Regions from separate parts of the Pectobacterium sp. 1950-15 genome, predicted to be linked through region 4. Evidence: predicted binding sites of a transcription regulator. Region 4 holds the regulator's gene; each other region holds the start of a gene.
What was found. Region 4 encodes Fur, which represses iron uptake genes when iron is present. Its sites were predicted from a motif close to ATAATAATGAGAACNACTATCAA; they were not measured.

Region 1 (5,785 bases), on a different contig from region 4:
ACACGCATACTGTTTTTACCGAACAATATCGTCGGTTCCAGATAATACCCTTCCGCCAGCCCACCCGGCATCGCCTTGCGCTGGCCGCCCGTGAGCACCCGTGCGCCCTCTTTCTTACCGATATCAATGTAGTTAAGGATGGTATCAAGCTGGCCTGCTGACACCTGAGCACCCATCATGGTTTTGCTGTCCAGCGGGTTGCCGATGCGGATAGCCTCAACGCGCTTGATTGCCCGCTCCATAAAGCGATCGTAGATCGATTCCTGCACCAGCGCACGACTCGGACAGGTACAGACCTCTCCCTGATTGAAAGCAAACAGCGTGAAGCCTTCGAGCACTTTGTCAAAGAAGCTGTCTTCTTTATCCATCACATCGGCAAAGAAGATATTCGGCGATTTGCCACCCAGTTCCAGCGTTACTGGCGTCACGTTCTGCGCCGCATAGCTCATGATCTGCTGGCCCACTTCAGTCGACCCGGTGAAAGCGACTTTCGCAACGCGTTTCGACGTCGCCAGATATTCGCCAATTTCACTTCCCGACCCATTGACGACATTAATGACACCTGGCGGCAGCAGATCCTGAATCAGCTCCATCAAAATCAGCACCGACATCGGCGTCAGTTTGGCGGGTTTCAGCACAATACAGTTACCGGCGGCCAGCGCAGGCGCCATTTTCCAACAGGCCATCAGCAGCGGGAAATTCCAGGGAATGATTTGCCCGACAACGCCGAGAGGTTCATGAAAATGGTAGGCCACGGTATCGCCGTCAATTTCACTGATCGCCCCTTCTTGCGCACGGATACAGGCCGCAAAATAGCGAAAATGGTCAATCGCCAGCGGCACATCCGCTCCGCTAGTTTCGCGTATCGGTTTGCCGTTATCCCAAGTCTCTACCCGCGCCAGCAGCTCAAGATTTTGTTCCATTCGGTCGGCAATACGGTTCAGCACCAGCGCCCGATCCTGCACTGACAGGCCACCCCATTCCGCTTTTGCCTTGTGAGCGGCATCCAGCGCGTGGTCAATATCTCGCGTTGACGAACTGGCCACTTCACACATCGGCTGGCCCGTTACTGGCGTCAAATTGACAAAATACTGACCCGCATCAGGTGGAACCCAGGCTCCGCCGATAAAATTGTCATAGCGTTTTTTCAGGTTGAGAGAACCGTAGTCGTCAGATGCAGGTCGGCCTTCAAAATTATCATGCGCCATTTCAGTCTCCTTTTCATTTCCGAGTGAGCGGCCATGCCGCAGTGAAAAAAGAGGCAAACAGTAAGCAGTTAAATTAAGCCTATACGGGGTATGGAGTTAGCGACAGGATTCGGCCAGAGAAGAAAGCAACTCTTCGAGTTGACGCACAGTTTCTTGCGAGAAAAAGTCGCATCCCTTCAGGCGCGGTGAGGTATACCCTAAATAATTCGAGTTTCAGGACAAAACGTATTCGTTTTGAATAACGCGAAGCGTTAGCCCTTTAGGGCGATGCTCATCAATGAGCATCGTAACGCGGCAAGCGAAGGAGTCCCGATGAGCTTACTTGAGTAAGTGATTCGGGTGATTGACAAATCTGCCAGAGGCAGGTTTGAACGCTGCTTGCAGCGGCCCCAACGGGGTGAGACACACGCTAGTGTGTCGAGTAACGCAGCCAACGCACATGCAACTTGAAGTATGACGGGTATAATACTTTTAATTTCCAAGGTTACTAACATGCAGGTATTTCAGGTGGAAGGGGTTCATTTACGCGCGGCTACCGCCCTTGAAGGCGCAACGCAACATTCGGTCTATCATCCTGACTCGCTGCACCAGCCGCAGCCTGACTGGCTGGCGGAAGAAGTGCCCGTGGCGCTGGTCTACAACGGCATCTCGCATGTCGTCATGATGGCATCGCCGAAAGAACTGGAACTGTTCGCCCTCGGGTTTTCCTTATCTGAAGGCATTATTCAATCACCAGCAGACATCTACGGGATTGATGTACTGCCCGCCTGTAACGGTATCGAAGTACAAATTGAGCTTTCCAGCCGACGTTTTGCCGGGCTAAAAGAACGACGTCGGGCGATGGATGGCCGCACAGGCTGTGGCGTATGCGGCGTGGAGCAGCTCGCGGAGATCGGCAAGCCGGTGACGCCCCTGCCCTTCACGCAGGCCTTTTCCCTCAGCAAACTTGAAAACGCGCTGGTGCGGCTGCGCGATGTGCAGAAGATCGGTCAGGTGACGGGTTGTACCCATGCCGCAAGTTGGGTCGCGCCAGACGGCACGCTGTCCGGGGGAAGCGAAGACGTCGGCCGCCATGTCGCGCTGGATAAACTGCTGGGTGCTCGAGCAAAACTAGAGTGGCAACAAGGTGCCGCGCTGGTCTCCAGCCGTGCCAGCTATGAAATGGTCCAGAAGTCCGCCATGTGCGGCGTGGAAATCCTGTTTGCTGTCTCGGCGGCAACGTCACTGGCGGTTGAGGTCGCCCAACGCTGCAACCTGACGCTGGTCGGTTTTTGTCGACCAGGACACGCAACGATCTACACACATCCGCAGCGCCTGAGCGAGTAAGCGCTACCGCAGCTTGAAGTATGACGGGTATAGATTAATTTGTTTTTACATAGTGCAATAATGACATAACCGTTTGTTATCATGAGGTAAAGCAATATGGTTCATGACATCAGAACGAGAATAATCATTTTCAATATCATTTAATTAACTATAATGAACGTATTGCTTACGCGGTACTAACAGTACAGTGCCGTAACATTTTTTTTACCATGGAGATGCTAAACATGAGTTATTCACTGCCATCGCTGCCTTATGCTTATGACGCACTGGAACCGCATTTCGACAAAGAGACGATGGAAATTCACCATTCCAAACACCATCAGGCTTACGTCAATAATGCTAATGCCGCGCTGGAATCTCTGCCTGAGCTGGCTAAATTGTCTGTTGAAGAGCTGATCGCTCAACTGGATAAAGTTCCTGCTGAGAAAAAAGCAGCACTGCGTAACAACGCAGGTGGCCATGCTAACCACAGCCTGTTCTGGAAAGGCCTGAAAGTAGGCACGACGCTGACTGGCGACCTGAAAGCCGCCATCGAACGTGATTTCGGCAGCGTTGATGCATTTAAAGAGAAATTTGAGCAAGCAGCAGCAACCCGTTTTGGTTCTGGCTGGGCCTGGCTGGTGCTGAAAGACGACGGCAAACTGGCTGTAGTCTCTACTGCAAACCAAGACAGCCCACTGATGGGTGAAGCAATTTCTGGTACTTCTGGCTACCCAATCGTTGGTCTGGATGTATGGGAACACGCTTATTACCTGAAATTCCAAAACCGTCGCCCAGATTACGCGAAAGCATTCTGGAACGTAGTGAACTGGGACGAAGCAGCGGCTCGTTTCGCCAGCGCGAAAAAATAAAACCGTTGAATGCCTGATCCCATCAGGCGCCTTCTGCGTTTGAATAGAAACTGGAATAACAGCCTGTTATTCCAGTTTTTTTATATCCGTCATACTTCAAACCGCATGCACGTTGGCACTATTTGGTTCATCATTGACCCTCGCCCCGACAGGCCGCCGCTGACTGGCGCGTAAAGTTCCAGAGTAACGTGCCGATATCTACTGCGGGTTTTTATCATGTTGTTTTGCAAAAATAGGCTTGGCAAGCGGTAATCCGAGATGCTAGCACCGCTAATCAAGTGTGCATCAGGATAGTGAATTTGACTCAATAAGATATAGTGGTGGGATGTGATGGCTATGAATTTTGACAATCTAAAAGTCGGTAAAAAATTAGGATTAGGCTTTTTCCTGATTCTGCTGATGACCATGGTGATTGCCGGTGCGGGCATTATGCATATTAGCTCGCTGAAAGACAGTATTGATAAAGTTAATTTAAGCAACAATATCAATGATGAAATTAACCAGGCTAAATATTACCGCGCATTATACGGCACCACATATAACCCAGATGATATAAAAAGGAACATTGAGCATATTGCCAATGTCAGCAAACTCGCTGAAAAGGCAAAAGAATTTCACTGGCCTGAAAGCGACGCCAAGAAAATAGCTAATATCCCTACATTAATTACCAGCTATCAGGAAAAACAAAACAATTATATTAATGCCGTTAGCAAAAAAGATGCCGTTAGAAAAAGCTGGAATATTTCAACCACGGAAAAACCCCTACAAGATCTCAACGATCAATTAAAGACAGACAACAACAGCACAAACCTACAGCTATTACTTTCCGATCTGAACCAAAAACTGATTGCCGTCCGCTACCACGTTCGTGGTTTATTACTTTCTACCAATAAAGAATCCGAAGAAAAACTGACGGATGCCATCAACGCGGCACAAACGTCATTGACCTTCCTGTATCAGAGTCTGTCTGCCGAACAACGTGAAACACTGACACCCGTTCTGACAATCATGAACAACTATGAAGAGCAGGTTCTTGCTTACATGCCAGCCTATCAGGAAGAGATGGCGCAGGCAGCACAAATGCGGAGCGTTGCCGACCAATTGAACAGCGTGGTGAAATCCCTGCTTAGCGATCAGCTGGCAGCCTCACAGGAAGATATTCACAGCGCCACGCTGCAAATGAGCATCGCGGCGCTAATTACACTGCTGCTTGGCCTGCTGATTTCCTGGTTCATTTCACGTCAGATCACCACACCGTTGGGCAACACATTGAACATGGCTGAAAAAATCGCGACAGGCGACCTCACCATGTCCATCAACACGACGCGTAAAGATGAGCTGGGTCAGTTGATGAGTGCGATGTCGAAAATGAATGACAACCTGCACAATATGATCGACGACATTCGCGTCGGCGTCAGCCAGATTTCTAACGCCTCCAGCGAGATCGTCGCGGGCAATACGGATCTGTCATCACGTACCGAGCAACAGGCCGCCGCCGTTGAGCAAACCGCCGCCAGCATGGAACAGCTCACCGCGACAGTTAAGCAAAACGCGGATAACGCGCACCACGCCAACAAACTGGCAATCAGCGCTTCCCAAACGGCCAAACAGGGTGGCGAGCAGGTGAATAACGTGGTGCAAACCATGACCGCGATTGAAAACAGCTCTAAACGTATCGCGGAAATCACGTCCGTCATTAACAGCATCGCCTTCCAGACCAACATTCTTGCATTGAACGCCGCGGTGGAAGCCGCTCGCGCCGGTGAACAAGGCCGTGGCTTTGCCGTGGTTGCCAGCGAAGTCCGCAATCTGGCACAGCGCAGCTCTCAGGCCGCGAAGGAAATCGAAGGCTTGATCTCTGAATCGGTTCATCAGGTATCGCACGGTGCAACGCTGGTCGGCAACGCGGGCAAAACGATGAATGATATCGTCACCTCGATCACACAGGTGCATGACATCATGGGTGAAATTGCCACTGCATCGGATGAGCAAAGCCGGGGCATCAGCCAGGTTAGCCAGGCGATTGTTGAGATGGACAGCACCACGCAGCAGAACGCCGCGCTGGTTGAACAATCTTCTGCCGCCGCCGACTCGCTGGAAGAACAGGCACGACTGCTGAAGCAGGCGGTTTCCGTCTTCCGTCTGGCCAACACACAGCACGATGAGACGCCTGCCAGTATCGCATTTACCAACCCAACGCATCGTCTGCACGCACCGCGCTAATATCGCAACAGCCACGTACCAGAAACAACAAAGCCCCTGTTAAACAGGGGCTTCATCAACAAATCCATCACGCCAACACGTACATCATCAGCGTCTGTCGGCGCAGAGAAACAAACCTCAGAACGGTTTCGGCGCGTAGCCCGTCATCTCTGTTAAGCCCATTTCGCGCCCCAGTGC
Region 2 (5,785 bases), on a different contig from region 4:
TCCTTAATGCCCCATGGTTCGTTTAAGCACTCCATCATAGTAATCAGGCTATGAATATGGTCAGTCATGTGTTCCGCTGATGGTGACATCCTGCCCTCCTTGAGAGGTGGCATTAATTCAATGAATATTGAATCTCAGTTAATAGTGTGTTGATAATTATTATCTTGCTAACTTATTATTGCGCGAATGATTTTGCTATCATGATTGTTTTTATCATACAAGGGGGTTTTTTACCTTTTATTGATTTATATTCTTATGCTACAATTTATTGCCACGAAGTTTTACGCTAATTATATGTAGATGATGTCACAAAATTAAGAAAATATTCGCCACACCAGGGAAATAATACTGAATCCTGTAAGGGATGGTATTTGGTCTTACATCAAAAATAACACTACGTTATTGACACGTTACTCACTGACTCTTTTGTATTTTATCGAGTTAATTGCTCTGTGTCCTCATCAAGGTGCAGGGTATCGCCCGGTTTATGTCAGCGAAACATATCACTGTTTCGCTGGTGTTCTTCTCCTGCTCATCTCCTCCGCCAGCGCATGTTGCAACCTGTGTAAAAAGGCGACATTGTTATTACCTGTCATGCTTTTTATTCACGTTTTTCTATTCACGCATAGGCTGGAGAGTGGGCTGCATGTCGTTAAAAGCTTTGCGCACGTTAGTCGCGATTGCTCAGTATGGATCGTTTGCCCGCGCGGCTGAAGCCGTGTGCCTGACACAATCAGCCGTCAGCCTGCATGTTCGCAGTCTGGAAGAAGACTTCAAGGTGTCGCTTTTCGATCGTTCACGTCGCGTTCCGGTACTCACGGAAGCCGGACATCGTGCGGTAGAGCAGGCGCGGGATATTCTTGCGCAGTACGACGGCATTGCCGCCGAATTAGGTGAGAGCGGAGAGCTGGCCGGGCGCTTGCGAATTGGCGCGATCCAGACCGCGCTGGCGGGTGTCTTGCCTGCCGCGCTGGCCGCATTGCGTCATGCTCATCCACGCCTGCGTGTTTTGGTGAACTCCGGGATGTCGGCGGAACTGGCGATTCGCATTGATGCTGGCGAGCTGGACGCTGCTGTAACCACCGAGCCGGTAAAACCCTATCCAACCGGTCTGATGAGTACGCCGCTGTATCAGGAAGGATTCTGGATCGTTGCCCCCTCGGCGCTGGCGTCTCTGGATGCCAGACCACTCCTGCAAGAACACCCTTTTATTCGTTTCGATCGTCGCGCCTGGGCTGGAAGAACTATCGATCGCGAGCTGCGCCGCCAGCGGCTGCGGGTGCAAACCGATATGGAGCTGGACAGTCAGGAGGCGATTGTACAGATGGTCGCCAGCGGGCTTGGCGTGGCGGTTATTCCGCTGTCCGAACGGGAGAGGGGCCGCCTGAATAATCTGACGTGTATCCCCTTTGGTGAGCCTCAACAGCAGCGGCGCGTTGTGCTGCTGGAACGTGAAGATCGCCCGGCAATGCGTCTGGCTGCGGCACTGGCGGAAGCGATCCGAACGCAGTCTGGTGAAGATGCCATTCATGAGAAATAATTGAGCTAACGTTGAGTTAATCTCGTTTTTTTCTCATCAGAAATCCCGCTAGGGTAGTGCCTGTTTCTTCCACTCAGGTACTGAACCATGGCGTCCAATCCGCAATCCTTCTTTCTTTTATCTTCTGCGCCGTGGCGTGTCAGCCGATGATCGCCTCACTTCTGCTGGCGCTGTTACCGATCGCGCTACTGATCGTGCTGGGATCGTGGTTACGCCAGCGATCTTTTTTGGCTGCGGCATTTTGGCCGCAGACTGAAAGGTTGGGTTATTACATTCTGCTTCCCGCGCTATTCCTACATGGTCTGGCGACGGCGCGTCTGGATGGCGTGCCGGTAGCGGCGATGATCCTGACGCTGGTGTGCTCAACGCTGGTTGTCGCTGCCGGGCTGGTCGCTGCGCGCCGCTTCTTCCCCGTCAATGATGCGGCGTTTACCTCTCTATTTCAGGGCGGTGTCCGTTTTAACAACTACGTTGGCGTGTCTGCCGCTGCCGGGCTGTTTGGCGCACACGGTGTGGCGCTTGCCGCCGTCGCGAATGCGGCGATTGTGCCGACGGTCAATATTCTCTGTGTTCTGGTTTTTGCCCGCTACGGCAATACTGGGGCTCCCTCATTGAAGAATATCGTGCGGCTGCTGGCGCTGAACCCGCTAGTGGTGGCCTGCGCGATCGGTATTACTTTGCAGATTACCGGATTAGGTTTGCCGCTGGGGATTGAGCCAGTTCTGAAATCGCTGGGGCAGGCATCGCTGCCGCTGGGGCTGCTGTGCGTGGGCGCGGCGCTGGATTTTTCCGCTGCGCGTAGCTGGCTGCGCCCTATGGTGATTGCATCATGTGCGAAATTCATAGCGATGCCGCTAGTAACAATCGTCGCTTGCCATCTCTTCAATCTGTCTGGTCCGGCGGCGATTGCAGCCTTGTTGTTTCAAGCGCTGCCGACGGCATCGTCATCCTACATCATGGCTCGTCAGTTAGGTGGTGATGCACCGTTGATGGCGGGAATTATCGCGCTTCAGACACTGGTCGCAGGCGTCGCGCTGCCGCTGACTGTTCTTGGGTTGGCCGGTCTGTTGTAAATGCCTCAAATGTTCTTTTTGTAACATGCCTTGTTAACGGTGTGGTGATTTGTTCTTTTTTATCTATTTGTATTTTAAGTGAATTAATCCTTTCGTTGAAATAACAATAATAATGCGTATAGTTATCATTTACTTTTCTGTGCAAATGTTGACAAGAAACGCCTCAGCATCTCGCCAAAATCACCATCAGTTAACCGAGGATATACCATGTCTTTTGGAGTTACTCGCGCCGGAAAAACGCGCGTTTGTGATTCTTCGCTGGCCGGAGCAAAACCATTCGGAGTCTCTCTTCTCGCCCTGTTGATTTCTGCCTCTTTCCTGCCTGCTCAAGCCGCTGCTGAAGAAAATCCCGCCTCAGGCGATACGCTGGTGGTCAGTGCGAACGCCAATGCCAACGCAGAAGCCAGCGACCCGCAGGATTACAGCGTGAAAGTGACTAACGCCGGAACGAAGATGACGCTGACGCCGCGTGATATCCCGCAGTCAGTGAGCGTTATCAGCCAGCAGCGTATCGAAGATCAGAACCTTGAAACGATTGGTGGGGTGATGGCGAACACGACCGGTGTATCCTCTAAAATCATCGATTCCGAGCGTATGACGTATTTTGCGCGTGGCTTCCAGATTACTAACTATCTGTTCGATGGAATTCCTACGGTCGTAGACGAAATTTGGGATTTCGGTGATTCCGCTTCCGATACAGCAATCTACGAACGTATCGAAGTGGTACGTGGGGCGACCGGGTTGATGACCGGAACGGGTAACCCTTCTGCGGCGGTGAACATGGTGCGCAAACATGCGGACAGTCGCGAATTTAAAGGCTCGGTATCTGGCAGCTACGGCTCGTGGGATAAACAGCGGATGGTGGCCGATCTGTCTGCGCCGCTGACGGAATCCGGTAATGTGCGTGGGCGTGTGGTTACGGGTTATCAGGATAACGACACCTGGCTCGATCGTTACCACAGCCGCAAAAAATTCCTCTACGGTGTGATCGATGCTGATGTGACCGATTCGACGACGATCTCCCTCGGTTATGATTATCAGGAAAGCAATACCGATAGCCCTACGTGGGGCGGATTGCCGACGTGGTTCACTGACGGCAGCAGCACGCATTTCGGTCGTAGTTTTAACACCGCACCAAACTGGAGCTACTCGGATAAAACCTCGAAGAAGGTTTTTGCCGATCTGACTCAGCGTTTTGATAACGGCTGGCAGGTGCGTATGAACGGGACGCATGGTGAAACCCACTTCGATTCCAAGCTGATGTATGCCAATGGGTTCCCAGATAAAGATACCGGGCTACTGGTTGATCCGTTCGGCGGTAATGTCGGTGCTTATGGTGGATGGAATAAGGGCACTCGTAAAGTTGATGCGATTGATACTTACGCGTCTGGCCCGTTCGAGCTACTAGGGCGCCAGCATGAGCTGGTGGTAGGCGGCAGCTATACTCGGCAGCGTAATCAATTCGCTAATGCCCAATCGACGATAAGCCCTGCGGATATGGGCAATTTCTACAACTGGAATGGCAATATTGCCGATCCGACATGGGGGTCTTGGGTGGGTAGCACTTTTGTGCCGGGGCTCTGGAATAATGATTATGAGCACTCAACCACACGACAAAAATCCCTCTATACCTCAGCACGATTCTCGTTAACGGATCCATTGCACCTGATTGCTGGCGCACGTTATACCGACTGGAGCATCGTTGGAACGACAGGAAATACCAGTAAGAATCGTGTGACGCCTTATGTTGGCTTGGTGTATGACATCAACGATACCTGGTCAACGTATGCCAGCTATACCGATGTCTTCCAGCCACAAACGAAAAAAGGTGTAGACAATCAATATTTGTCTCCTACAACCGGGAAAAATTATGAAGCGGGTGTGAAGGGGGATTGGTATAACAGTCGCCTGACGGCTTCAGTTGCGGTCTTCCGAATTGAGCAGGATCGCGTAGCTCAAACTGCGCTTGAGAAGAATGTGGTGACACAGGAAACGGCTTACCAGTCTGTTGATGGTGTCGTCAGCAAAGGGATCGAATTTGAAGTGAACGGCGCAGTGACGGACAACCTGCAAATGACGTTTGGCGGTACGCGCTATGTTGTTGACGATCGGGACGGTAAGTCGGTCAATCCAGAACAGCCGCGCACGTCGTTCAAGCTGTTTACCCGTTACCAATTGCCAACGTTGCCGGAGTTAACCGTTGGCGGCGGCGTGAACTGGCAAAATGGTATCTGGCAGGAAGGCTCTGGCCCGCAAAATACCACGCTGCGCGCCGAGCAGGGCAGCTACGCGTTGGTTAACCTGTTTAGCCGCTATCAGGTGACCAAACAGCTGGCGGTACAGGCGAATATCAACAACCTGTTTGATAAAGAATATAGCGACTACCTTGCGCCTTATGCCGTGTATGGCACGCCGCGCAGCGTCTCGATGACGGTTAACTATGCTTTCTAGTTCAGCACGTTGCTATTGATGTGAGTGACTGACCCGACGATGTGAAGCACCGTTGTCGGGAATCAGCATAGCGCCCGTATCACAGCGATACGGGCGTTTTTTCTTTTAACGCTATGGGGTTAGGATATTTTCACTCATTACCCGTCAGGAAGACTGAAAATGATCTCAACGCAATACGTCAGCCGAATCGCGCTGGCACACGAAAAGGTGGACTCATTCGAGGTTTATCCGTTTTCTATTCCGTCGATTCGCTCGTTGGATAAGCTGGAGCTGCACCCGAAAGTCACCTTTTTTATCGGTGAAAATGGTTCGGGAAAATCCACGCTGTTAGAAGCGATTGCCGTTTCGATGGGGTTCAACCCGGAAGGCGGTACCCGCAATTTCAACTTCGGTACCCGCACCTCACATTCCAGGCTGTCGCATTTCCTGCGGGTGGCGAAAGGGATTAAGAAACCTAAAAACGGTTTCTTCTTACGCGCCGAGAGCTTTTTCAATGTCGCGACGGAAATTGAGCGGCTGGATAGCGAACCTGGTTTTGATCCGCCTGTGATTAATTCCTATGGTGGCTATTCACTGCATGAACAATCGCACGGTGAATCCTTTATGGCGTTGCTGCTCAACCGTTTTGGTAAAGAGGGAATTTATCTACTCGACGAACCGGAAGCCGCGCTGTCGCCCAGCAGGCAGTTGGCTGCGCTTGCCCGCATGCACGATCTCATCC
Region 3 (5,785 bases), on a different contig from region 4:
ATCCAGACTTTGCTGGGAGTCGATCAACCACGTCAGATTACCCAGCACGCTGTAGTTATCGCGTTTTTCCAGGGCATCCGTGTTGCGGTTTTGTGATAGATCGGTACGCCAGGCGTCACGTTTTCCGCCATCGACAATCAAACTGCCCAGCAGCGTATTCTCTATTAATGGCCCGCTGACGTAGCCATTCAGACGATTGTGGTCGCCGCCAGAACCTTCGGTCGGTGCCTGAAAGTTATAGCCGATCTCACCAGCAACGTTCTCCCCTGGCTGGCGCAGAATCACGTTTACCACACCACCTAATGCATCGGCACCGTACAAGGAAGACATTGGGCCACGAATCACTTCGATACGTTCAATCGCCGACATCGGAATGGAGCTAAGATCGAAATCATTCCCCATATCGGTCGCGAGTGATTCTTGGGAGTTGATACGACGACCATTTACCAGCAGCAACGTGTAGTCTGCCCGCATACCGCGGATTTTGATTTCGTTACGGCCATAACTGGTAGAGGGATTGATGTTAATGCCCGGCAGCTTTTTCACTGCGTCGGAAACGTTATTCACCGACATCTTTTCCAGTTCGGCGCGAGTGATGACAGAGACGCTGGCGGGGGCGCTTAGCGTGGTGTGTTTCGTCTGTGTTGCCGTCACGACGATTTTTTCATCTGCCGCGTTTTCTGCCTGCGCGAGCGCAGGCAGTGCCAGTAACCCGGTCACCAGCAGGGCGCGATACACCTTACTGTGTGGGAAATAATGATGTGAAAAACGATTTTCCGGTTTTAGCTGCATGTCAAAGACCCCATCAAAGAGTGGAAAAATATCCCCGTAAATAGATTGCGTGCTGTATTACGTGCATTGCCGATCCACTCATTGAGTGAATCGAACGGTTTATTGCCCTGTAGCCTGTGCCGTTTGGCGTGCGGCCGTCTTTCGGCTGCGTTCAGCCAGCTGTGGAATCAGGCGTAGGGTTAGCAGCATGGCGGCCAGCGCAAAGACGGTGCTGGCGACGGCGAGCTGTGAAAATCCATCAATTTTTCCCTCAACCGAGGTGCTCAGATAAGCGGCAGAAGCGACGCTGGCAAGCCCCGACGCCACGTTCGCCGCGGTTCCCTGATAGGACATGAAGGCGGCGCGCTGATGCGGCAGCGGAATACCTGCGGTAATCGCCAGCGTGCTGCTGGAACGGGCCGCGCTGAGTGCCATGAACAGGGTGAACACCAGATACAGGGAAAGTGAAAAAGGAAAAACGAAACCGCAGAGGATGACAACGGCCAGTAGCAGCGTCGTCACCACGATCGTCCGGCTGGCATACCCCCGATCCAGCAGGCTGCCGCACAGCTGCATGGTCACCATGCTTGCCAGCCCGCCGCAGAGATAAAGCAGGGAAATATCATCCCGCGGGAAAGCAAGATTGAACTGAAAGTAGTTGGAAAAATGGGGGATCAGCAGGAAATGACCGAACATTTGTAGCGACATGATCGTCAGCCCCAACAGGAAAAGGGGGGAGGCCAGCAGATCGTGTAATACCGAAGTGGGCGCTGTCGTGGGTGACGAACCTTGCTGAACTCGGTGCGTCGGCGGCATGGAAGGAAAGAGCCGCAGCACTAACAGCGCCAGCAGCAGGCCGCCGAGGCCGAAAATATAAAACGGCGCTTGCCAGTTAATACGGTGAGCTAACTCCAGTGAGAGCGGCATGATGATAATGGCCGCGAGTGAAAAACTCATACCGACGTAGGCCAGCTGCTTGCCGCGCTCGTTGGCCGGCACAATATCGACAACCGCCGCCATCAACACGCCAGAGGCCGGCCCAGCCACGCAGCCCGCCAGAATAAACAGCACTAAAAGATGGGTTTGGCTGGTGGCAAACATGCAGGCCGCTGTCAGGCCGAAGCGCAGCGTCAGCAGAACGATCAGAGCATGTTTACGGTTAAATCTGTCCAGATAAGGGGCGGCGAGGAAGCCGACAATGGCGGAGGCAAACGTTGCGCCGCCGCTAATGTAGCCGATGTTCTTGGCATCCATAGACAGGGCGCTGATGAAATCGGGACCTAACGGCATCACCATCATCAGGCTGCCGAGGGAAAGCATGTTAATTAGCAGCGCCAGATGCACAACGGATCGGGTGTGCTGGCGGTACATGCTTTCATCCATGACAGGCTCACATTTAGACACAGTTAGTAAAATATTCGCGCAGTCTAGCGCAGCTTAATTCCCCTGACAATGAATGATAAGTATTTTCATTATCATCTGTGATGTGGATTTTATAATCAATACATTCCTGTTGCTAACCATTAACCGTTATGAAAGATGCCCAAAAAAATTGATTAACATCAATATAACCCCTAATTAATGGGCGTGAATAACCATTCTGTGGAAGGATTGACCGAACACGTTACTTCAGTGTAATTTAACTGCGCTTGATATAAATGATAATGATTTTAATAATCATTGGTATTTAATTTGCGAGCGCAGGAGCTGCCTTGTGGATACACTGATTACAGAAGCTGAAACATTTAGCGGGCTAACTTATTCGGAACAGACCGCTTTTTTATATGCATCGGAACACCGTAGCCTTTCTACTTCCGGCTTATTTGAACGTATTTCGTCCCCTGTTTGTGCTCCAGATTCGCACGATGACAGGCTGAGCTCTGCAATCGCGCAGGCGTTCCAGCGGGCGCGTCAGGCAGGGCAGTCGCTGCCTATTGTGGTAGGGGCGATTCCTTTTGATACCACGCAACCCTCTTGTCTCTATATCCCTGATAATTATACCGTTACGACGAAATCTGAACTCGTCAGCCGGGCTCGTAAGCACACGGCGGCGTCACCTGCCGCACTAACGTTAAACAGCGTCCCGGATGAATGTCAGTTCAAGTCCATCGTGGCTGAGGCCGTTGAGCGCTTCCGACGCGGTGAACTGAGCAAAGCGGTACTGTCGCGCATTTTGGACATTGAGCTGGCGGGGCCTGTTAAGGCGCAAACGATCCTCAACAACCTGATGGTGCAGAACGCGGGTGGCTATCACTTCTCACTGCCGCTGCCAGATGGTTCCATCTTACTGGGTGCCAGTCCGGAGCTGCTGCTGCGTAAGCAGGGAAACGTCATTGTCTCCAATCCGCTGGCGGGATCGGCGCGACGAATGAACGATGAACATCTGGATTACCTGAATAGCCAGCGCTTGCTGAATTCTGGCAAAGACAAGCACGAGCATAAGCTGGTGGTGGACGACATCCGCCAGCGCCTGATGCCGCTGTGCTCGTCCTTAACGATTCCATCGGCACCTTCGCTGATGCACACCGCTTCTATGTGGCACTTGTCTACCGCCATCAGCGGTGCACTGGCGAACCCAGAGATGACGGCGCTTCAGGTCGCCTGCCAACTCCATCCTACCCCCGCGCTGTGCGGCTTCCCCACGCAGGAAGCGCGCCAGCTGATCGCCGAACTGGAACCGCACGATCGTGGCGTATTCAGCGGCATTGTCGGCTGGTGTGATGCCAACGGCGATGGCGAATGGGCGATAGCGATTCGCTGCGGCACCATCAAAAATAACAACGTCCGCCTGTTTGCCGGCGCGGGCATTGTTGAGGCGTCCGTCCCCGAGGATGAATGGGCTGAAACCGCCGCCAAATTAAACACGATGCTGAATGCGTTTGGGCTTAACTCAGGTGTGGATGGACTATGAGCATTGAATTTACGCCCTGGCCAGAGGAACTGGCACAGCGTTATCGCGACAAGGGGTACTGGAGCGGTCTGCCGTTAACGGATGCCTGGGAGCGCCACCTGGCGACGCAACCTGATGCCGTTGCGGTGGTGTGCGGCGAACGCCAGTGGAGCTATCGCGAGCTGGATCGGCAGTCTTCCTCGTTGGCATCGCGCCTGACGGAAAGCGGCCTGCGCTGTGGCGACACCGCGCTGGTGCAGTTGCCGAACGTGGCCGAGTTTTACCTGACCTTTTTTGCGTTGCTGAAAATAGGCGTTGCGCCAGTTAACGCGCTGTTTAGCCATAACAAGCTGGAACTGCTGTCATACGCCACACAGATCGAACCGCGCTTACTGATCGCATCGGCCGGACACCCGCTGTTCGGCAACGGTGAGTTTCTGGATCGGCTACAGACGCAGGTTCCCCGTCTGCAAACGGTGGTGATGCTCGGCGACAGCCCGCTGGGACACAGCCTGTCAGACTGGTTGCAGCCGTGTGCGTCGACCAACCAGTATCGGCCGTCTGCGTCGGGGCAGGTGGCTTTCTTTCAACTTTCTGGCGGCAGTACCGGTACGCCGAAGCTGATTCCCCGTACTCATGACGATTACTACTACAGCGTGCGTCGCAGCGTGGAAATCTGCGAGCTGACGCCACAAACCCGCTACCTGTGCGCGTTGCCGGCACCGCATAACTTCCCGCTAAGCTCGCCCGGTTCGCTCGGCGTGTTTTACGCTGGTGGACGCGTTGTGCTGGCACTGGATCCGGGGGCGATGACCTGTTTCCCGCTGATCGAACGCCATCAGATCGATATTACCTCGCTGGTGCCGCCCGCCGCCGCGCTGTGGATCCAGGCGGCTGAGCAGTTTGGCGGGGCGCTGCATAGCCTGAAGATCTTGCAGGTGGGCGGTGCGAAGCTGAGTGAAGCTGTCGCCCGCCGCATTCCGGCGGTACTGGGCTGTCAGCTACAGCAGGTACTCGGGATGGCGGAAGGGCTGGTGAACTACACCCGACTGGACGACAGCGACGAGCATATCTTCACCACGCAAGGCTATCCGATGAGCCCGGATGATGAAGTGAAGGTGTTGGACATCGACGGCAATCCGGTACCGAGAGGCGAGGCGGGGCTGCTGGCGACGCGCGGCCCGTATACCTTCCGCGGCTATTACCGCAGCCCGGAACACAACGCCCGCGCCTTTGACAGCGAAGGGTTTTACCACTCGGGCGATGTGGTGCAGATGACTGAGGACGGCTATTTGCGCGTGGTCGGGCGAGAAAAAGATCAGATTAACCGCGGTGGTGAAAAGATTGCCGCGGAAGAGATCGAAAACCTGCTGCTCAAACATGACGGTATTCTCCATGCCGCGCTGGTGTCCATGCCCGATCCGGTCATGGGCGAAAAGAGCTGCGCTTTTCTGGTGGTCAGCGATCCCTCGCTGAAAGCCATCACGTTAAGAAAATATCTTCGCAATCAGGGTATTGCTGAATTCAAACTGCCGGACCGCTTCGAGATGATCGACACCTTGCCCGTTACGCCGGTCGGCAAGATTGATAAGAAATCACTCCGTCAGCGCATCCAGACCCAACTTAGCACTCAAGACAAATAAGGATTTTGTGATGGCAATCCCTTCTATTGCTTCTTATCCCCTGCCGCGCGCACAGGATTTCCCTGAGAACAAGGTTTCCTGGGCGTTTGAACCTGAACGCGCGGTGCTGCTGATTCACGACATGCAGGACTATTTCGTGAATTTCTATGGCGCGGACAGCCCGCTGGCGCAGCAGTTGATCGAGAACATTGTGGCGTTGCGAACCTACTGCAAAGCACAGGGGATTCCGGTGGTGTATACCGCGCAGCCGAATGCACAAAGCGCGGCTGACCGGGCGCTGCTGAACGATATGTGGGGCGCCGGGCTGAATAATCACCCTGACAAGCAGCGTGTTGTGAGTGCGCTGACACCGGATGAGCACGATACGGTGCTGGTGAAGTGGCGCTACAGCGCATTCCACCGTTCGCCGCTGGAACCGATGATGAAAGAGATGGGTAAAGATCAGCTGATTATCTGCGGCGTTTACGGGCATATCGGCTGC
Region 4 (5,785 bases):
GCCAGAGATTTCCGCCATGGTTTTCACCACGTTCTCAACGATCTCGCCGCCCTTCTTCGCCGTTGTCGAAGCTTGCAACGCCAGTTGGCTAGCGTGGTTGGCGTTTTCGGCGTTCTGTTTCACCGTCGCCGTCAGTTGCTCCATGCTTGCCGCAGTTTCTTCCAGCGCGGAAGCCTGCTCTTCAGTACGTGAAGACAGATCGTTGTTGCCCGCAGCAATTTCAGAAGCCCCCTGATAGATGGAATCCGTGCTGTTTCTGATCGTGCTAACCGTGCTGGCCAGACTCCCCTGCATTTCACGCAGCAGTGGGAACAGACGACCGACACAGTTATTGCCGAAGTCCAGAATTGGCTTGCCCAGATGGCCGGAAGCAATCACGCTAAAGTGATAGCGCAGGTCATTTAATGGACGAACCAGACACACAACCAGATAACGGTCAGTCAGGAACAGCATGATCAGACCGATAACCAATCCGCTCAGCAAAATGTTCTGTCCAATCGTGGTGATTTTTTCAAAACGAACGCCTGCCGCATCGAATTTCTCTGCGCTGGCGTTACTGAATGCGGATAAAGATGCACCAAATTGGCGACTCAATGGCGGCACAACGTTCTTGGCCTGATTTTGGTAATCATCCAGTGCGTTGGCAACGGCCTTCTGGTAAAGCGGCTCAACCCCCTGAGTAACCAGATTGTTCCAGTCACGACTGACAGCCTGTACCAGCGCCGCATCCAGACCCGCATGATCGATAGCATTAAACGCCACCAAATCAGACTTCAGTTTATCCAGCGCGACAAGTGCAGAAGCCTGCTCTTTATCTGCGGCGGCATTATCACCGCTGCGGCGAGCGTCAACGGCACGCGCCAGACGGGTTACCATACGGAAGTATTGATCGTTGCCCTGGTTGATAAAATTCATATTCTGAACCAGCAAGGTGCTGGTTTTCGAGGTCGTCGTCATCTCTTTAAAAGAGAACATGGTATATATCGATACGCCACCCCAAAGGACACAAAAAATGCCCAGCACCCATAGCATAGCGGTTCTGATGGCAATATTTTTTATAAGTCTCATAGCTCACTCCAAATCAGGAAAATGGTTAAAAAGATTTTTATCGCTAATCAACCGATATGAATCAGAAAATTCACACCATGAAACAGGTCACTTCTCCCTAGCGTTCACATTTCACCGAGTTGAAAACTCAAAAACCACGCTAACTCATCGGCTAAACACAGAGAATATTTAGCGTTCTCGCTATATTTATTAATATAATTTTTTATATTGAGAATGGATGCACTTATTTTTATAGATATAAGTTTTTTAATCAGAGAGTTACCATAAAGTTCGCTACCGCCGCGCCTCACGTGCGTTGGCATCGGCATGCTGTCAATGGGCAAGGCAATTTACGCTGAACTTTCACTTTATTCTTTAACATCAAAAGGCTAAAACCTTTTCCTTCTGTATTTTCATCGTCTCATCTGTAAATGGTTATAATTCTTATTTCCATTTATTAGGAATATTCCCGAGAAATGTTACAGACTTTCAATTCGATTAAAACATTATCTTTTGTATGCATTTTAATTCTCACGAAGAGTAACGTACCGTGAGGTGACTTTTATTTCTTACAAAAAGAAGTCTGCTTTTAATTACAATCGGAATCAGTTGTAAAAATAAAAAGCATATTCATAAAAAATGAAACATTGTTATAAATAAATACCCACCAAGATATTAAGGAAATGAGCGTTTAATCCCTGACGATACCATAATCCCTATTCATTATGGGGAATTTAGCGTCGGCAGAACTGCGTTTCGTTTCTTTTACTCCCCTCCACATTTCATACGCCTTTGATTTACGCATCCTTACCGATACGAGTTTCTCCTGATGTGAGTGTCTGTTATTATTAACAGATAAGTGGGTGAAACATTACACCATACCATTAGGAATCAAGAGGTTATTCAATTCATGGCACTCATCGGAATATTCTTTGGCAGTGATACTGGCAACACTGAAAACATCGCCAAAACGATCCAACAGCAGTTAGGCACCAACGTTGCTGATGTTCATGACATCGCCAAAAGCAGCAAAGAAGACCTCGAAGGTTTCGACATTCTGCTGCTGGGTATTCCAACCTGGTATTACGGTGAAGCTCAGTGCGATTGGGATGACTTCTTCCCTTCGCTGGAAGAAGTTGATTTCACAGGAAAACTGGTTGCCCTGTTTGGCTGCGGCGATCAGGAAGACTATGCGGAATACTTCTGTGATGCCATGGGTACTATCCGTGACATTATCGAACCTCGCGGCGCGACGATTGTCGGCCACTGGCCAACAGAGGGCTATTACTTTGAAGCCTCTAAAGGGCTCGCCGACGACAACCACTTCATCGGCCTGGCTATCGATGAAGACCGCCAGCCTGAACTGACCAGCGAACGCGTAACAACGTGGGTCAAACAGATCAGCGATGAACTGAACCTGAAAGAGCTGGTTGGCTAAATCCTATTGGCTCTGATAATCCCTATCAGAGCCAAAACAGCATTGATAGGTAAAACCTTTCATAATAATTGATACATTTTTTTAACTTCTATCAGTAAACCTGTACAATAATCCCATCGGTTTTATACGTGCTTCACCATTTCCTCATTCATCAACAACGTATTGCGTTCTATACCAGTAGTGTGAATGGGGACAATATTGTTAACATTCCCTTGTTTTCATTTTGTATGTGCGGTTCTATAATTGGGACGCTATTACATTTTTTGAGCCGACCGATGTCATAGGCTAGGCAGCCTCCATTGATAAGTAAGCAACAGGACTAAACCCGCATGACTGACAACAATACCGCATTAAAGAAGGCCGGCCTGAAAGTCACTCTTCCAAGACTGAAAATACTGGAAGTGTTACAGGATCCTGTCTGCCATCACGTCAGTGCGGAAGATTTATATAAGAGACTGATTGATATGGGCGAAGAGATTGGTCTTGCTACCGTCTATCGCGTACTCAACCAGTTTGATGATGCGGGCATCGTAACCCGTCATAACTTCGAAGGTGGAAAGTCCGTCTTTGAACTGACGCAGCAGCATCATCACGATCACTTAATTTGCCTCGACTGTGGCAAAGTCATTGAATTCCGCGATGAGTCTATCGAAGCACGCCAACGCGAGATCGCAGAAAGACACGGCATTAAACTGACCAACCACAGTTTGTATCTCTACGGGCATTGCAGTGAAGGGGATTGCCGAGAGGACGAAACCCTGCACGATTCCACACGATAAATCGACCGCATAAAAAAATAAAACCGCCGAGGCGGTTTTATTTTTGTCTTCTTTCCAGTCAGCCTTAGCCAACCCAGGTATCGCGCAGCCCAACCGTACGGTTAAACACCAGATGCTCTGCACTGGAGTAAACACGATCGGCACAGAAGTAACCTTCACGCTCAAACTGATACGCTTTCTCTGCTTCTGCTTGCGCCAGGCTCGCTTCGACAAAACCTTGCGTAATCTTCAGTGAGTCTGGGTTAATCGTCGACAGGAAGTCCTCTGCCGCGCCAGGGTTTGCCACACTGAACAGACGATCGTACAAACGGAATTCTGCGGGTACCGCGTGTGCCGCAGAAACCCAGTGAATCACGCCCTTCACTTTACGGCCATCAGCCGGATCTTTGCTCAGCGTCTCTGCATCATAGCTACAGTAGATCGTAGTGATGGTGCCCTGCTCGTCTTTTTCAATGCGGTCGGCTTTGATCACGTAGGCATTACGCAGACGCACTTCTTTACCCAACACCAAGCGTTTGTACTGTTTGTTAGCTTCTTCACGGAAGTCAGCACGGTCGATATAGACTTCACGGCTGAATGCCACCTGACGTGACCCCATTTCCGGCTTGTTCGGATGGTTTGGCATCGCGACAAATTCTTCATGCCCGGCTGGCAGATTCTCGATCACGACTTTGACCGGATCCAGCACCGCCATCGCACGCGGGGCGTTCTCATTCAGATCGTCGCGGATACAGGATTCAAGCGCGGCCATTTCCACGTTGTTATCCTGTTTCGTGACGCCGATGCGCACACAAAATTCACGGATAGAGGCTGCGCTATAACCACGACGGCGCAGACCAGAGATGGTCGGCATGCGCGGATCGTCCCATCCTTCAACGACATTTTCCACCACCAACTGATTCAGCTTACGCTTGGACATAATCGCGTATTCGAGATTGAGGCGAGAGAATTCGTACTGACGCGGATGGCAAGGAATCGTAATGTTGTCCAACACCCAGTCGTACAGGCGGCGGTTATCCTGGAATTCCAGCGTACACAGTGAATGCGTGATCCCTTCCAGCGCATCGGAGATGCAGTGGGTGAAGTCATACATCGGGTAGATGCACCACTTGTTACCCGTCTGGTGGTGATCGGCAAATTTAATACGGTACAGCACCGGATCGCGCATCACGATAAAGGACGATGCCATATCGATTTTTGCTCGCAGGCAGGCCGTACCTTCCGCAAACCCGCCGTTACGCATTTTTTCAAACAGCGCCAGGTTTTCCTGCACGGTACGGTCGCGGTAAGGGCTGTTTTTGCCCGGCGCCGTCAACGTACCGCGGTATTCGCGGATTTGCTCGGGCGTCAGTTCATCGACATAAGCCAGCCCTTTACCGATCAGCTCAACCGCATACGCATGCAGTTGATCGAAATAATCAGAAGAATAGCGGACGTCGCCGCTCCATGAAAAGCCCAGCCACTCGACGTCACGTTTGATCGACTCAACGTATTCGATATCTTCTTTTACTGGGTTGGTGTCGTCAAAACGCAGGTTGCATTGCCCCTGATAGTCACGCGCGATACCAAAATTCAGGCAAATAGACTTGGCATGCCCAATATGCAGATAGCCGTTCGGCTCTGGCGGGAAACGCGTCTGAATATGGTCATGCTTACCGGACGCCAGATCTTCATCGATAATCTGACGGATAAAGTTGGTTGGGCGGGCTTCAGCCTCACTCATTCTTCATTCCTCAATGCTAAAACGACGTATAACCGACAATGATCCAACAAGCTACGCTGGGAAACAACCGTTAGTTTCATTTAATTATTCATAACGAAAAAAAAGGGCGAGATTGCCATCTCGCCCTATCAATTTCATGGACATAACACCACGTTAAACAAGTAGCACCGTCATATTAGGCCTTGTCGCGTTCCGCTTTCAGTGCGGTCGCTATCGATTCAGCCTGTGTGCCCACGACAATCTGTACGCTTTGCTTATTCAGACGAATAACGCCCGCCGCACCAAGACGCTTCGCCTGTGCATCATCCACCAGAGAGGAATCCGCCACGTTCAAACGCAGACGCGTAATACAGGCATCAATACCGAGCAGATTGTCTTTCCCACCCAGTGCCTGCAGGTAACCCCGCGCCAGTGACGCTGTATCACCTGATTTCTCGCTCGCGGATGCGGTACTCACGTCATATCCATCAGCTTCGCTACCGCTCACGGCCAGCTCACGTCCCGGCGTTAACAGATTGAAGCGCGTGATGGTAAAGCGGAACACCACATAGTAAATAACGAAAAATGCCAGTCCCTGAACAAGCAGCATGTACCACTGGGTAGCCAGCGGGTTGCGCGAAGACAGCACCATGTCCACCAGACCGGCACTGAAGCCAAAGCCGGCAATCCAATGCATGCTGGCTGCGATAAAGACGGAAAAACCAGTCAGCAGCGCATGCAGGAAATACAGCACCGGTGCCACAAACATGAAGGAGAATTCCAGCGGCTCAGTGATACCAGTAAAGAAGGAGGCAAACG

Region 1: a site for Fur is predicted at 2,652-2,674, ahead of sodA (superoxide dismutase [Mn]). Genes of this name have one in related genera too.
Region 2: a site for Fur is predicted at 2,720-2,742, ahead of fhuE (ferric-rhodotorulic acid/ferric-coprogen receptor FhuE). Genes of this name have one in related genera too.
Region 3: a site for Fur is predicted at 2,228-2,250, ahead of WCT94_RS02775 (isochorismate synthase). Genes of this name have one in related genera too.

Annotation. Positions count from the first base shown of each region.
Region 1 covers NZ_JBBBQR010000009.1:127,432-133,216, forward strand. The annotation lists gene exaC (acetaldehyde dehydrogenase ExaC) at 1-1,208, opposite strand, end outside; gene fdhD (formate dehydrogenase accessory sulfurtransferase FdhD) at 1,701-2,534, shown strand; gene sodA (superoxide dismutase [Mn]) at 2,759-3,385, shown strand; gene WCT94_RS12225 (methyl-accepting chemotaxis protein) at 3,716-5,608, shown strand; gene WCT94_RS12230 (YibL family ribosome-associated protein) at 5,726-5,785, opposite strand, start outside.
Region 2 covers NZ_JBBBQR010000001.1:238,129-243,913, reverse strand. The annotation lists gene WCT94_RS01085 (helix-turn-helix transcriptional regulator) at 1-89, opposite strand, end outside; gene WCT94_RS01080 (LysR family transcriptional regulator) at 647-1,540, shown strand; gene WCT94_RS01075 (AEC family transporter) at 1,687-2,613, shown strand; gene fhuE (ferric-rhodotorulic acid/ferric-coprogen receptor FhuE) at 2,821-5,064, shown strand; gene WCT94_RS01065 (AAA family ATPase) at 5,224-5,785, shown strand, end outside.
Region 3 covers NZ_JBBBQR010000002.1:162,165-167,949, reverse strand. The annotation lists gene WCT94_RS02785 (TonB-dependent receptor domain-containing protein) at 1-792, opposite strand, end outside; gene WCT94_RS02780 (MFS transporter) at 892-2,154, opposite strand; gene WCT94_RS02775 (isochorismate synthase) at 2,486-3,682, shown strand; gene WCT94_RS02770 ((2,3-dihydroxybenzoyl)adenylate synthase) at 3,679-5,304, shown strand; gene WCT94_RS02765 (isochorismatase family protein) at 5,315-5,785, shown strand, end outside.
Region 4 covers NZ_JBBBQR010000005.1:77,104-82,888, forward strand. The annotation lists gene WCT94_RS07710 (methyl-accepting chemotaxis protein) at 1-1,068, opposite strand, end outside; gene fldA (flavodoxin FldA) at 1,958-2,485, shown strand; gene fur (ferric iron uptake transcriptional regulator) at 2,815-3,264, shown strand; gene glnS (glutamine--tRNA ligase) at 3,329-4,987, opposite strand; gene nagE (N-acetylglucosamine-specific PTS transporter subunit IIBC) at 5,163-5,785, opposite strand, start outside.